3 regions of the Tardiphaga sp. P4_G1 genome follow, and region 2 is predicted to be linked to each of the others. Evidence: predicted binding sites of a transcription regulator. Region 2 holds the regulator's gene; each other region holds the start of a gene.
What was found. The regulator LexA, encoded in region 2, represses DNA repair genes until DNA is damaged. The targets are predictions, from matches to a motif close to TGTTCNNNNTGTGTTCNG.

Region 1 (4,098 bases), 680 kb from region 2:
ATTCGAAGTGCACTATCAGCCGGTGGTTGACGCCAAGACACGGCAGATCCGCGGCGCCGAGGCGCTGGTCCGCTGGCGGCATCCGTCGAAAGGGCTCGTCGCTCCCGATCAATTTATTCCACTCGCGGAAGCGACGGGGCTGATCCTTCCTCTTGGCGAGTGGATCCTGCACCAGGCTTGCACGGATGCAGCGTCGTGGCCGGCTCACCTCAAGATCATGGTCAATATCTCTGCGGTTCAAGTCAGTAAGGGAAAGCTGCTCGACGTCATGCTGGATACTCTGATGGAGACTGGTCTTTCGCCTGAACGGCTGGAGTTGGAAATTACGGAGACGGCTCTTCTTGAGAACGCGACGGCGCATCTGGGGACGATACGGCAGCTGAAGAATCTCGGCATCTCCATAGCGCTCGATGATTTTGGCACTGGTTATTCAACGGCGAGTTATTTGACCAATTTCCCGTTCGACAGGATCAAGATCGACAAATCCTTCGCACAAGGCGCTCCCAATCGCCGCGATTGCGCAGCGGTAGTGTCCTCGGTGCTTGCGCTGGCCCGTGGTCTTGGCATCGCTACGACGGCCGAGGGTGTCGAGACCGAAGAGCAATTTGAATATCTGCAGGCTGCAGGCGTGGACCTCGTCCAGGGCTTTCTGTTCGGTCGGCCCGTCCCGCTCTCCGAATTCGACCTCGATGCCGCAGTTTCATTTGGAAATGGTGCTGCTGACGGCGAGTTGTGCGGAGAGGTCATCACCGCAGGGAGATGACCGCCGCCGCCACCGGTGGCCTCCCCCAAACGCAAATCGGCCACCCTGAGGCGGCCGATCGCAGTCCTGAAAATCTGAGCTATCCGCGGCTTAGTAACCGTAGCTTGAGCCGAAGCTGAAGCCGCGATTGCAGGTCGAGCAGCCCTGCTGCACCGGTGCGTAATAGACCTGCGCCGGAGCGACCATCTGGACACGCTGCTGCGTGGCGTATTGCGCCGGAATGCGCTCGTAATCGACGCGCGCAGGCGCGACCATCACGGTCTTCGGCACCATCACCGTCTCGTACTGCGCTGGCGTGCGGCGCGCGACGGTGCGACCGGGAGCGACCATCACCGTCTCTTCGACCGTGCGATACTGCGGCGGCACCACCTGCTGCTGATAGCAGGTCTGGCACGGCGGCGGTGTGTAGCAGTTATAGCAACCTGCCGAGGCAACACCGGGCATCGCCATTCCGGCGACAGTGGCGAACATCGCAGCAGCAATCAATTTCTTCATGATGAGACCCCGTGGCGAGCTTGTTTGAAATGAGTTCGTATCGCTCTGATGGGCGACACTCAGCCAAGCACCACCACCGGTCAACGCGGTCCTGATATTTACCTTGATGAACGTGCTTAAGATTTGATGACGGCAACATATGAGGATGCCAAGGCAGACACAGCTGCACTGCGCCTGGATTCACCGCAGAGCCCGACGTGAGATCAATCGGCCTCAGCAGCCAACCTAATAACCGTCGCGGGGCAGCCCGAAGAGTTGCTCGAACACACTCGGTTGGCGAACCACCCATTGGCCCGGTTCGCCCGTTCTCAGATCCCGCACATAACGCGGCGGCGCTTCCACATAGTAAAGCGGCGGCGGCGCGCGAATGCCGGTATCCATCGTGATGGGATAGCGCGCGGTGCCGGCGCGATAGCGCGCATCACGGTAGTCAGAGGCAAGTACCGGCGTCGCCAGCGTCGCTGCACCCAGCACGATTATCAAAATACGCACGGCACACCTCACGCTGACGTCACTGCGGTGAGGCTATCGGGCGGAGGTTAATGAAGGATTCGTCGCATGGCAGTTCCACGCGAGCTCCTGCGCGGAACAAATTGGACTCGCGAAGCGCTGGACTGCGGCTCAGCTGGTTGGTCGAGCAGCCTCGATCGCTCACCACTGCTTGCATCTGGATTCTGCTCGCGGCGCATCTACCGAGCGTAAGCAATCGCCAAGCTGAAGAAGGACCACTGCAGAGGCTGCACCTCCAGCATCGCCGCGGCAAAGGCGATCCAGGCCGACATTGCCGACCAGTTCTCGCGCGTCGGAATTTTGGCAACCGAATAGACCTTGCCCATGTGCCGGTCGATGCGTCCCACCCGGCGAGGCTGGCAAACCCTTCGAGAAGAAACTTGCAAATGCCCCGTTCAACCGCGTAGACCAAGAGAACAAACCAAAAACACCTACAGACGCGATTCCTTCCGCCAATGGCCAAGAACCTCCTCTCCTTCGTCTGCCAGAATTGCGGTGCCGCCTATAACAAGTGGCAGGGCAAGTGCGACGCCTGCGGCGAGTGGAATTCGCTGGCCGAGGAGGACACCACCGGCGTCACCACGATTCCGGTCAGCGCGCGCTCCAAGCGCAAGGGGCGCACCTTCAATCTCGAAAGCCTGACCGGCCAGAGCAACGATGCGCCGCGCATTGCCTCGGGGATGGGCGAGCTCGACCGCGTCACGGGCGGCGGTTTCGTGCGCGGCTCGGTGCTCTTGATCGGCGGCGATCCCGGTATCGGTAAATCGACCTTGCTGACGCAGGCCACCAGCCTGATGGCGCGGGCCGGCCATCGCGTGGTTTACATCTCCGGCGAAGAAGCCGTGGCACAGGTGCGGCTGCGCGCGTCGCGGTTGGGCCTTGCAGACGCCTCGGTGCAGCTCGCGTCCGAGACCTCGGTCGAAGATATCATCGCCACGCTGTCCGAAGGCACGGTGCCGCGGCTGATCGTGATCGACTCGATCCAGACCATGTGGACCGACACCGTGGAATCCGCGCCGGGCACAGTGACTCAGGTCCGCGCCTCGGCGCAGGCGCTCATTCGCTTCGCCAAGAAATCCGGGGCCACTATCATCCTGGTCGGCCATGTCACCAAGGACGGCCAGATCGCCGGGCCCCGTGTGGTCGAGCATATGGTCGATGCCGTGATGTCCTTCGAGGGCGAAGGCTCGCAGCAGTTCCGCATCCTGCGCGCGGTGAAGAACCGCTTCGGCCCGACCGACGAGATCGGCGTATTCGAGATGACCGGGCTTGGCCTGCGCGAGGTCTCCAACCCGTCCGAGCTGTTCCTGTCCGATCGCGATCTCGGCTCGCCGGGCACCGCCGTCTTCGCCGGCATGGAGGGCACCCGCCCGGTGCTGGTGGAACTGCAGGCTCTGGTTGCGCCGACGACTTTGGGCACGCCGCGCCGCGCCGTGGTGGGTTGGGATTCCTCCCGGCTGTCCATGGTGCTGGCAGTGCTGGAGGCCCATTGCGGGGTCAAGCTGTCGGGCTACGACGTCTATTTCAATGTCGCCGGCGGATTGCGCATCAACGAGCCCGCCGCCGACATGGCCGCGGCCGCAGCGCTGGTGTCGTCGCTCTGCAATGCGCCGCTGCCCACCGACGCGGTCTATTTCGGCGAAATCTCGCTGTCCGGCGCGGTGCGCCCGGTGGCGCAGACCTCGGCGCGGCTGAAAGAGGCGGCAAAACTCGGCTTCGGCCGCGCAGTGCTGCCGGAATCGGCGCGCGGCGATCCCGGCGGCGATGCCGGACTGTCGCTGAATACCATCGGCGGCCTGACCTCGCTGGTCGCCGATATCGCTGCGCGCGGCGTCAAACCCACGCGCGACAACAGCAAAAGCACAGATGCCGAGAAAAATACCGTACCGGCGCGATTCAAGCGCCAGGACGGCTGACAGCGACGTGACCTGCGCTGCCGCGGCCGCTATAGAATGCGCGCGCGACAGACTGCGCAGATGTGCAACACGCTCCGTTAAGGCACTCTGCCGAAAGCGGAACAATGGTGTGATCTGGTATGCTCTTGCGGCCGATAGCGGTTTTCCGGCCTTGCGAGACGTGCCATATCACCGTCACCTGAAGCGGCCGCCTGTGCCGATTCGCGGTTTCTGATTCACGAGCGGACCTGACCAGCCGATGCCGATCACGATTCTCGACCTTGTCCTGCTCGGCGTCATGCTGATCTCCGGCCTGCTGGCCATGGTCCGCGGCTTCATGCGCGAGATCCTGTCGATCGCGGCCTGGGGCGCGGCGGCGCTGGTCACCCTGTTTGCTTTCCAGAAGCTGCTCCCGACCGCTAAAACTTATTTCAA
Region 2 (4,098 bases):
CCAACAAGCTGACAGTGCTGACACCCGGCTTCGACCGCACCACCGGCGGCTATGCGGAACACGGCATCCCTGCTCCGGTGGTGGCGCAGTTCCTGCGCGAAAACCGCATCGTGCCGGAGAAAAACGATCTCAACTCGCTGCTCTTCCTGCTGACGCCCGGCGTGGAAGCCAGCAAGGCCGGCACGCTGATATCGGGCCTCGTCGCTTTCAAGAAGTTTCATGACGACAACGCTCTGCTTGAAGACGTCATCCCGGAATTCGCGCGGCGCAGGCCGGCGCGTTATGCGGGCATACGCCTGCGGGATCTGTGCGGCGACATGCACCGGTTCTTCCGCGAGGCCAATGTGAGCGAACTTCAGACCAGGCAATTCTCCGCTGACCATCTGCCGGAGATCGCCATGTCGCCCCATGATGCTGCGCGCTGTCTGGTGCGCAACGACGTCGATTACCTCCCCATCGATGAGATCTTCGGGCGCGTCGCGACGACGCCGTTCGTGGTCTACCCGCCCGGCATCGCCACGATCGTCCCCGGAGAACGGCTCACTGAACGGTCAAAGCCGATGATCGATTATCTCAGGATGTTCGAGACCTGCTTCAACACCTTCCCGGGCTTCGACGTCGAAATCCAGGGCATCTACCGCAAGGTCGACGCCAATGGCCGGATCCGACTTTACACTTACGTGGTCTCCGAATAGGGAGCACGTAAGGAGCCTGATTTGCCAACGGAACTCGAACAGCCGGTCGTCATCCGACCGTCACGCGACACCGACGTCGATGCCATGCTGGCGATCTATCGCCGGCACATCCGGCAAGGCGTTGAGGAAGGCGTCAGCGACGCCGACACGCCGCAGCCCGACGATCTCAGAGACCGGCGCAAGAACCTGCGCAGCAAACGGTTCCCGCACCTCGTCGCCACGCAAGGCGGCGAGGTCATCGGCTACGCCTATGTGGTGCTGTTTCGGAAGCGACCGGCCTATCGCTACACGGTCAAGCATTCGATCTATATCCACCACGGGCATGTCGGCCGAGGCATCGGCCGGCTGCTGATGCGCGAGTTGATCGACGTCTGCGCGGCGGCCGGCTTTCGGCAGATCATCGGCTACATCGATGCCGACAACACGGCCTCGCTCGGCTTGCATGAGAGCTTTGGCTTTGCGCGCGTCGGCTTGCTGCCCGGCGTCGCCTATCGCTCGGGCCGCTGGGCCGACACGATCATGGTTCAGCGCTCGCTGGCGACCGGCTCCACAACTCCGCCGCCGCCCATTGGGCGCATGACGTCCGCGTAGCCCAAGCGACCGCGGAAGCATTTTCCATGTCCGTAGAGGGTCGACGACTGGTGAGGAACAGCCTCCTCAAACCTCGCTCAACGTGCGTTCTGTTGACGGCAAATTAAGCATTGCAGAACACATATGGAACATATAGTGTTCGTTCATGATTTGTTTCGAGATTCTGTGGCTTTGAGTAGTTTGAGAGTGCCCGAACTCGCGCAACCGATCTTCGAACGATCGTCTCTGGATTGAGGCTCACTGTTCGAAGGCCCTTTGAAACGCACGCGGCGGCCGACACCGTCAACTGAGGATGGCTTCAGATGCTCACGCGCAAACAATACGAACTCCTGCGATTCATCGATCAACGGCTGAAGGAAGCTGGCGTCCCGCCCTCCTTCGACGAGATGAAGGATGCGCTCGACCTGCGCTCCAAATCCGGCATCCATCGTCTGATCACCGCACTGGAAGAACGCGGCTTCATACGCCGTCTGCCCAACCGCGCCCGTGCCATCGAAGTCATCAAGCTGCCAGAGCTCGGCGCGCCGGTCACCGGCGGTACCGGCCGCCGCGGCTTCACGCCCAGCGTCATCGAAGGCACGCTTGGCAAGGTGCGTTCCGCCGCCAGCATCGCTAGCAACAGCGGCGATGATGACAATGGCCGCACAGTTGCCATCCCGGTGATGGGCCGGATCGCGGCAGGTACGCCGATCGAGGCACTGCAGACCCGCAGCCACACCATCAGCATGCCCGCCGACATGCTCGGCTCCGGCGAACATTACGCGCTCGAAGTGCGCGGCGATTCCATGCAGGACGCCGGCATTCTCGATGGCGACACCGTGCTGATCCAGCGCAACGAAAGCGCCGACACTGGCGACATCGTGGTGGCCCTGATCGACGACGAGGAAGCCACGCTGAAGCGCTTCCGCCGCCGCGGCGCGTCGATCGCGCTGGAGCCTGCGAATGACGCCTACGAGGTCCGTATCCTGCCACCCAACCGGGTGCGCATTCAGGGCAAGCTGATCGGGCTGTATCGCCGCTACTGAGATTTGCGCCTCGGCGGATTACTGATCTTCGGGTTGAAGATCGGTTTCCACCGGCGTCGCATCCACCGGCCGGTTTTGCGGCGGACGACTGGTCTCCAACCTATCGGACAGAGGCTGATCGGGAATGGCTGGTGACCACGGACGGTCCAGGCCACGCGGTCGCACGGCATCGATCGCAAGGCCGTTGGCGGTTCGCTGCAGGCTTACCGCACCGTTTCGTTGCAGGCGGTCCTGATCGATCACCAGCGCACGGCAATCCCTCGGCGGTTGTTTCGTCGTGACGATCAGCGCCGCTTTCTCGCAATCATCTGTGAAAGCATCCGGCTGTAGAACCAGCGCCACCAAAGCGCCATCGGCCAGCGCCGCGATGCACCCGTCGCGGTCGCAGGACACACCGTGGCTGACGGAGGCATCGGTCGGCAGACGCGCATCGGCATCGCCGGCGAGCCACTCTTTCAACAAAAATGTATCCTTGGCGCTGCGCATCACGTGGAGATGCCCGTCCCTGCCCCGCACCGCGACGCTGTGACCGTCACCCGAGATCAGCACATCGGGCTGCTTCACCAGCAATGCCCACACAATCGAGATTGCAAGCACGGCAGCCCCCGCGAAGCGCAACGGCGTGCGCAGCAATCCCAGCACGATGATGCCGATACTGGCTGATATCAGCGGCCCGGTGCCAAAGGCCGGCATCCGGCCGATGGCGCCGGGCAAGGCTGCCACCCATTGCGTGACGACAATCATCCACTGGATGCCGACATCCATCAGCCGCCAGAACACACCGTCAAAGCCGAACGGCATGGCCACCAAACCGAGAATGCCGGCCGGCATCACCAACGCCGAGACCACCGGCATCGCCAGGAGATTGGCGACGACGCCATAAGGCGTGACGCGATGGAAATGAAATGCGGCATAGGGCGTGGTGGCAAGGCCCGCGACCAGCGAAGCCAGTACGAGCATCGCGATCTCGCGTCCGCCCCATAGTGCCACGCGCGCCGTCGCGGAATGATCGGGCGAGGCAAACAGCGCGGGCATGCCGATCTGCACCAATGCGACCAGCCCCAGCGTCGCCGCGAATGACATCTGAAAACTGGGATGCACCAGCGCTTCCGGCGCGACGATCAGCACGACCATTGCCGACACCGCCAGCGTGCGGAACGTCACCGCCCGGCGATCGACCATGACTGCAATCAGCACGACGGCCGTCATGAAGAACGAACGCTGCGTGGCGACCTCGGCGCCCGACAGCAGCAGATAAAATAGCGCTGCGAGTAATGCCGCAGCCGCTGCGACTTTCTTGATCGGGAATGTCACGGTCAGGACAGGGATCAGTGCCAGCAGTGCGCGTATAGCAAAGAACACCACGCCGGCGACAACGGCCATGTGATAGCCAGAAATCGACAACACATGACCGAGGCCGGAGATGAACATCGCATCATTGACGTCAGCCGAAATCGCATCGCGGCGGCCCGTGAGCAGCGCCGTAGCAATGGCGCGGCTATCGCCCGAGAGCACTGTGCGGATCCGCGCGTCGATGGCGTCGCGTAGCCCCTGCATGGTCGCCGAATAGCGTAGCGCCACACTCGGCTGTATCGGCGGATCGACTGCCTTGATGCCGCCCATCACGAAGCCGGATGCGCCGATCCCTTGAAAATACAGATCGCGTCCGAAGTCGTAGCTGCCCGGCCGGAGCGGCGACAGCGGCGGCTGCAGCCTTGCCTTCAATTCGACGAAGCTGCCGACGGCAGGCGCCGTGCCCTTCTTCACCGACAGCCGCACACGAGTGA
Region 3 (4,098 bases), on a different contig from region 2:
GCATCACGCGCCGTGAAGCTGCGTGACTTCACAAAGATGCGGTAGTCGGCGTCACCCTGCTCCGACAGGTAGATGATGGGCTCTGACGTTGCCGATGTCTCGGCAATACCGATGAAACGCGTCGCAGCGGTGACGGGACAGGCATCGGGTTCCGCTGCATCGACATCATCGAGCACGACAAAATCGGCGGTCTCGGCGCTGTCGACGATCTGCACGCGGACGGTCGCCTGCAGGGGATCGTTGGTGAAGCTGACATGCGATCGCGCCTGCCAGGGCATGGCGGCGATCTGGACGGTGGTCTCACCGGTGGAGATGCAGGGATGCGTTCCGCTCACGAGATCGCCGCGGGCGAGAAAGGCTGCCAGCGCCAAGGGAATCGTCGAGGCTAAAATCTTGAAACGCAGCATGACACGGTACTCGCCCTGGCCCCGCAATGCGGGGTTATGGTGAGCAGAGCGTAAACAAAACTCGTTACTATCGCGTTGACGTCCACATCAGTGGCGTTGCCGAAATTCACGCCGCGCGGCGAACGTCCTCCGCCAGCGCGCGGTAAGACAACGCTTCGGCCAGATGCAGCCGCCCGATTTTTTCGGCGCCGTCGAGATCCGCCAGCGTCCGCGCCACGCGCAGCACGCGGTGATAGCCGCGCGCGGTCAGTCGCATCGTTTCGGCGGCATCGCGCAACAATGTCAGTCCCTGGGCATCCGGCTGCGCTACCGTTTCCAGCACTGAGGCCGGCGCGGAGGCATTGGTATGTGTGCCCGGCAATCCCGCCGCCGCATAGCGCATGGTCTGCAGATTGCGCGCGGCGGCGACACGCGCCGCGACTTCGGCGGAACCTTCCGACGGTGGCGGCAGAATGAGATCCGCCGCGGTCACCGCCGGGACTTCGATGCGCAGATCGATGCGGTCCATCAAGGGGCCCGAGATGCGCGCCTGATAATCCGAGGTGCAACGATCGATGCGGCCGCGCTTGCAGGAGAAGCCCGGCTCGAACGCGTGACCGCAACGGCATGGATTCATCGCAGCGACAAGCATGAATCGCGCGGGATAGGTGACGCGGTGATTGGCGCGCGATACCGCCACCTCGCCATTCTCGAGCGGTGCGCGCAGCGAATCCAGCACGCGCGGATCGAACTCCGGCAGTTCATCGAGAAACAGCACGCCTTGATGCGCCAGCGAAATCTCGCCCGGCCGTGCGCGCAACCCGCCGCCTGTGAGTGCGGCCATGCTGGCGGAATGATGCGGTGCGCGGAACGGCCGGCGTGAGGTGAGTGCGCCGTCCTTGATCTCGCCGGCCACCGACGCAATCATCGAGACTTCGAGGAGCTCCGCCGGCGATAGTGGCGGCAGGATCGACGGGAGCCGTGCCGCCAGCATGGATTTGCCTGATCCTGGACTCCCTGCCATCAGCAGGTGATGGCCGCCCGCGGCAGCGATCTCCAGCGCGCGCTTGGCGCTTTCCTGTCCCTTGATGTCGCGCAGATCCAGCAGCGTTTCCTCACGCGCATGTATCTTCGGCTGCGGCCGCGACAGAACCTGCGTGCCCTTGAAGTGATTGGCGATCTGGATCAGCGACGTCGCGGCGATGATCTGGATATCGGGACTGGCCCAGGCGGCTTCCGCGCCGCAGGCTTCTGGGCAGATCAATCCCTCGTCCCGCGCATTGGCGCCGATCGCTGCAGGCAGTACGCCAGCCACTGGCGCGAGCGAGCCATCGAGACCGAGTTCGCCGAGCACGGTGAAGCCCGTCAATGCATCCGGCGGAATCGCGCCGATCGCGGCCATCAATCCCAGCGCGATCGGCAGATCGTAATGGCTGCCTTCCTTGGGTAAGTCAGCGGGCGCGAGATTGACGATGATCCGCCGTGCCGGCAGCGCCAGACCCGAGGCGACCAGCGCGGCACGGACCCGTTCGCGCGCTTCGGATACTGCCTTGTCGGGCAGGCCGACGATCAAAAAATTCGGCAGACCGGGCACGACCTGAACCTGCACGTCGACCGCGCGGGCCTCGATCCCCTCAAAGGCTACGGTGGAAACACGTTGAACCATGCCGCCCTCATTCGAGATGAGAGCGTAACCTAAGGTTGCTTCTTCTTCAAGAACAATCAGTGAACGAAGTGTAGCGGTAAAGTATGCTGGTTTTGGCTGAAGTCGGCCATTGGCGTAGAAAATCTTAAACACGTCATGCAAAGCATCCTATGAGCTTCGAGACGAAGACTGGGTGCCCGCAGATGTCAGATCGCTTGTCGATGCCGCCAGACGCTCCGGATGACGCCGACCTGATCGCTGCGCTGAAGGCGCAGGTCGAAGCTCAGCAGGCCATCATCGATCAACAGGCTGCTTCGCTGGCGCATAGCCGGAAGATATTCGATCGCTCCTCGGCGGCAGCGCGAATCGGCGTCTGGGAATGCGACCTCTCCGATGAATCGCTGGTCTGGACCGATGTTGTCTATGACATCTTCGATCTACCGCGTGGCTCGACGCCGATTCGCGAGGAGGCGCTCGCCTGTTATCCCGAAGAATCCGTCAGGGAACTGACGAAGCGGCGCAGCAAGGCCATCGAGGATCGCACGGGCTTCAGTCTCGATGCGGAGATCATCACCTTCAAGGGCAACCGGCGCTGGATCAGGATCACGGCCACTGTCGAGTCGGTCGATGGCGTTGCCGTCCGCATCTTCGGCATGAAGCAAGACATCACCGAAGAGAAAATTCTGGCGGATCGCAACCGCTATCTCGCGGAATTCGATACGCTGACCGGCCTCGCCAATCGCAGCCAGTTTCAAACCAAGCTGTCGCTGTTCGATGCGGCGTCGGCCATCAAGGTGAAGCCGTTCGGCGCGCTGCTGTTGATCGATCTCGATGAATTCAAGCCGGTCAATGACTGTTTCGGCCACGCAGCGGGCGATGCCTGCCTGACCGTCGTTGCAAATCGAATTCGCAACATCTGTGCCGGTGCGGAACTGGTCGCACGACTCGGCGGTGACGAATTCGCGGTTCTGCTGGGGCCTCACGCGCAATTCGAGGAAGCCTCGGAGACCGCGCGCGCCATTGTCACGCAGCTAGGCCTGCCCATCGATCATCGTGGGCAACAGTTGCGCGTCGGTGCATCGGTCGGCATCGCGCTGGCCGATAACTGCACGTCGTCGCAATTGGCAGCCATGGCGGATTCGGCGCTCTATGCGGCGAAGGATGCCGGACGCGGCACGTTCCGAATCTACGCACGCGGCGCGGAGAGACGCCGAAGTGACGCCTCATCCGCGGCGTGAGGATGAATTGCTGCGGAATTCCTGCGGCGGTCATTGTCTCAAGATCGCCGCAGGAAAGTCGCAGGATTTCCGCTAGAGATTCATCACCATCGGCTCGGCGATATAGCGGAAGCCGTCGCCTGATTTCACCACATGGCCATAGCCCGGCCAGGCAAAGTGATAGGACATCACGGCGGTCTTGTTGGCTGCCAGCATGTCCAGCATCTTCACCCGCGTCGCTGCCGCCATCTTCGGATCGGAGTCATAGGCGAACTCCATGCGCGGCTTCTCCAGCAACAGCACCTGATGATGGGTGAGGTCGCCGAGGAACGCGAAGGACTTTCCGTCCGATTGGATCATGAACATGTGGTGGCCGAACGTATGGCCCGGCGCATGCATGGCGGTAACGCCGGGCAGGAACTCCTGGCCGTCCTTGAAGAACACCAGGCGATCCTTCACCGGCAGCAGGTTCTTGCGCGCATGGACGATGAAGTCCTTGAGCGGCGAACCGAGCTTGCCTTCGTCGGTCCAGAACTTGAAGTCTTCCTCGCTGAGATAGATCTGCGCGTTGGGAAATAGCGGCTTGTCATTGGCATCGACGATGCCGCCGATATGATCGATATGGGCGTGCGAGCACACCACGGCATCGATATCGCCGGGCTTGATACCGGCTTCGGCCATACTTTTCTGCAGGCGACCCGTGGTGTTGCCGAACAGTTGCGACGTGCCCATGCCGGTGTCGAACAGGATCAGTCTGTCGCCCATGTTGACGATCGGCGCGTTCTGTTCGAGCACGACATTGCTGCTGCTGAGGAAATTATCCGTCAGCATCTTCTGCACGTCTTCCTTG

Region 1: radA (DNA repair protein RadA) is a predicted target of LexA. The motif match lies at 2,181-2,198, and genes of this name have one in related genera.
Region 3: AC1DUY_RS08370 (YifB family Mg chelatase-like AAA ATPase) is a predicted target of LexA. The motif match lies at 2,101-2,118, and genes of this name have one in related genera.

What each region holds. Positions count from the first base shown of each region.
Region 1 is NZ_JBFUJU010000001.1:2,301-6,398, reverse strand. Features, by position in the region: gene AC1DUY_RS00040 (bifunctional diguanylate cyclase/phosphodiesterase) at 1-763, shown strand, start outside; gene AC1DUY_RS00035 (hypothetical protein) at 854-1,207, opposite strand; gene AC1DUY_RS00030 (hypothetical protein) at 1,484-1,750, opposite strand; gene AC1DUY_RS00025 (hypothetical protein) at 1,948-2,115, opposite strand; gene radA (DNA repair protein RadA) at 2,224-3,684, shown strand; gene AC1DUY_RS00015 (CvpA family protein) at 3,923-4,098, shown strand, end outside.
Region 2 is NZ_JBFUJU010000001.1:682,663-686,760, forward strand. Features, by position in the region: gene AC1DUY_RS03360 (Orn/Lys/Arg family decarboxylase) at 1-695, shown strand, start outside; gene AC1DUY_RS03365 (N-acetyltransferase family protein) at 717-1,286, shown strand; gene lexA (transcriptional repressor LexA) at 1,589-2,311, shown strand; gene AC1DUY_RS03375 (ComEC/Rec2 family competence protein) at 2,330-4,098, opposite strand, start outside.
Region 3 is NZ_JBFUJU010000003.1:154,837-158,934, reverse strand. Features, by position in the region: gene AC1DUY_RS08375 (hypothetical protein) at 1-407, opposite strand, end outside; gene AC1DUY_RS08370 (YifB family Mg chelatase-like AAA ATPase) at 514-2,052, opposite strand; gene AC1DUY_RS08365 (diguanylate cyclase domain-containing protein) at 2,235-3,269, shown strand; gene AC1DUY_RS08360 (MBL fold metallo-hydrolase) at 3,342-4,098, opposite strand, start outside.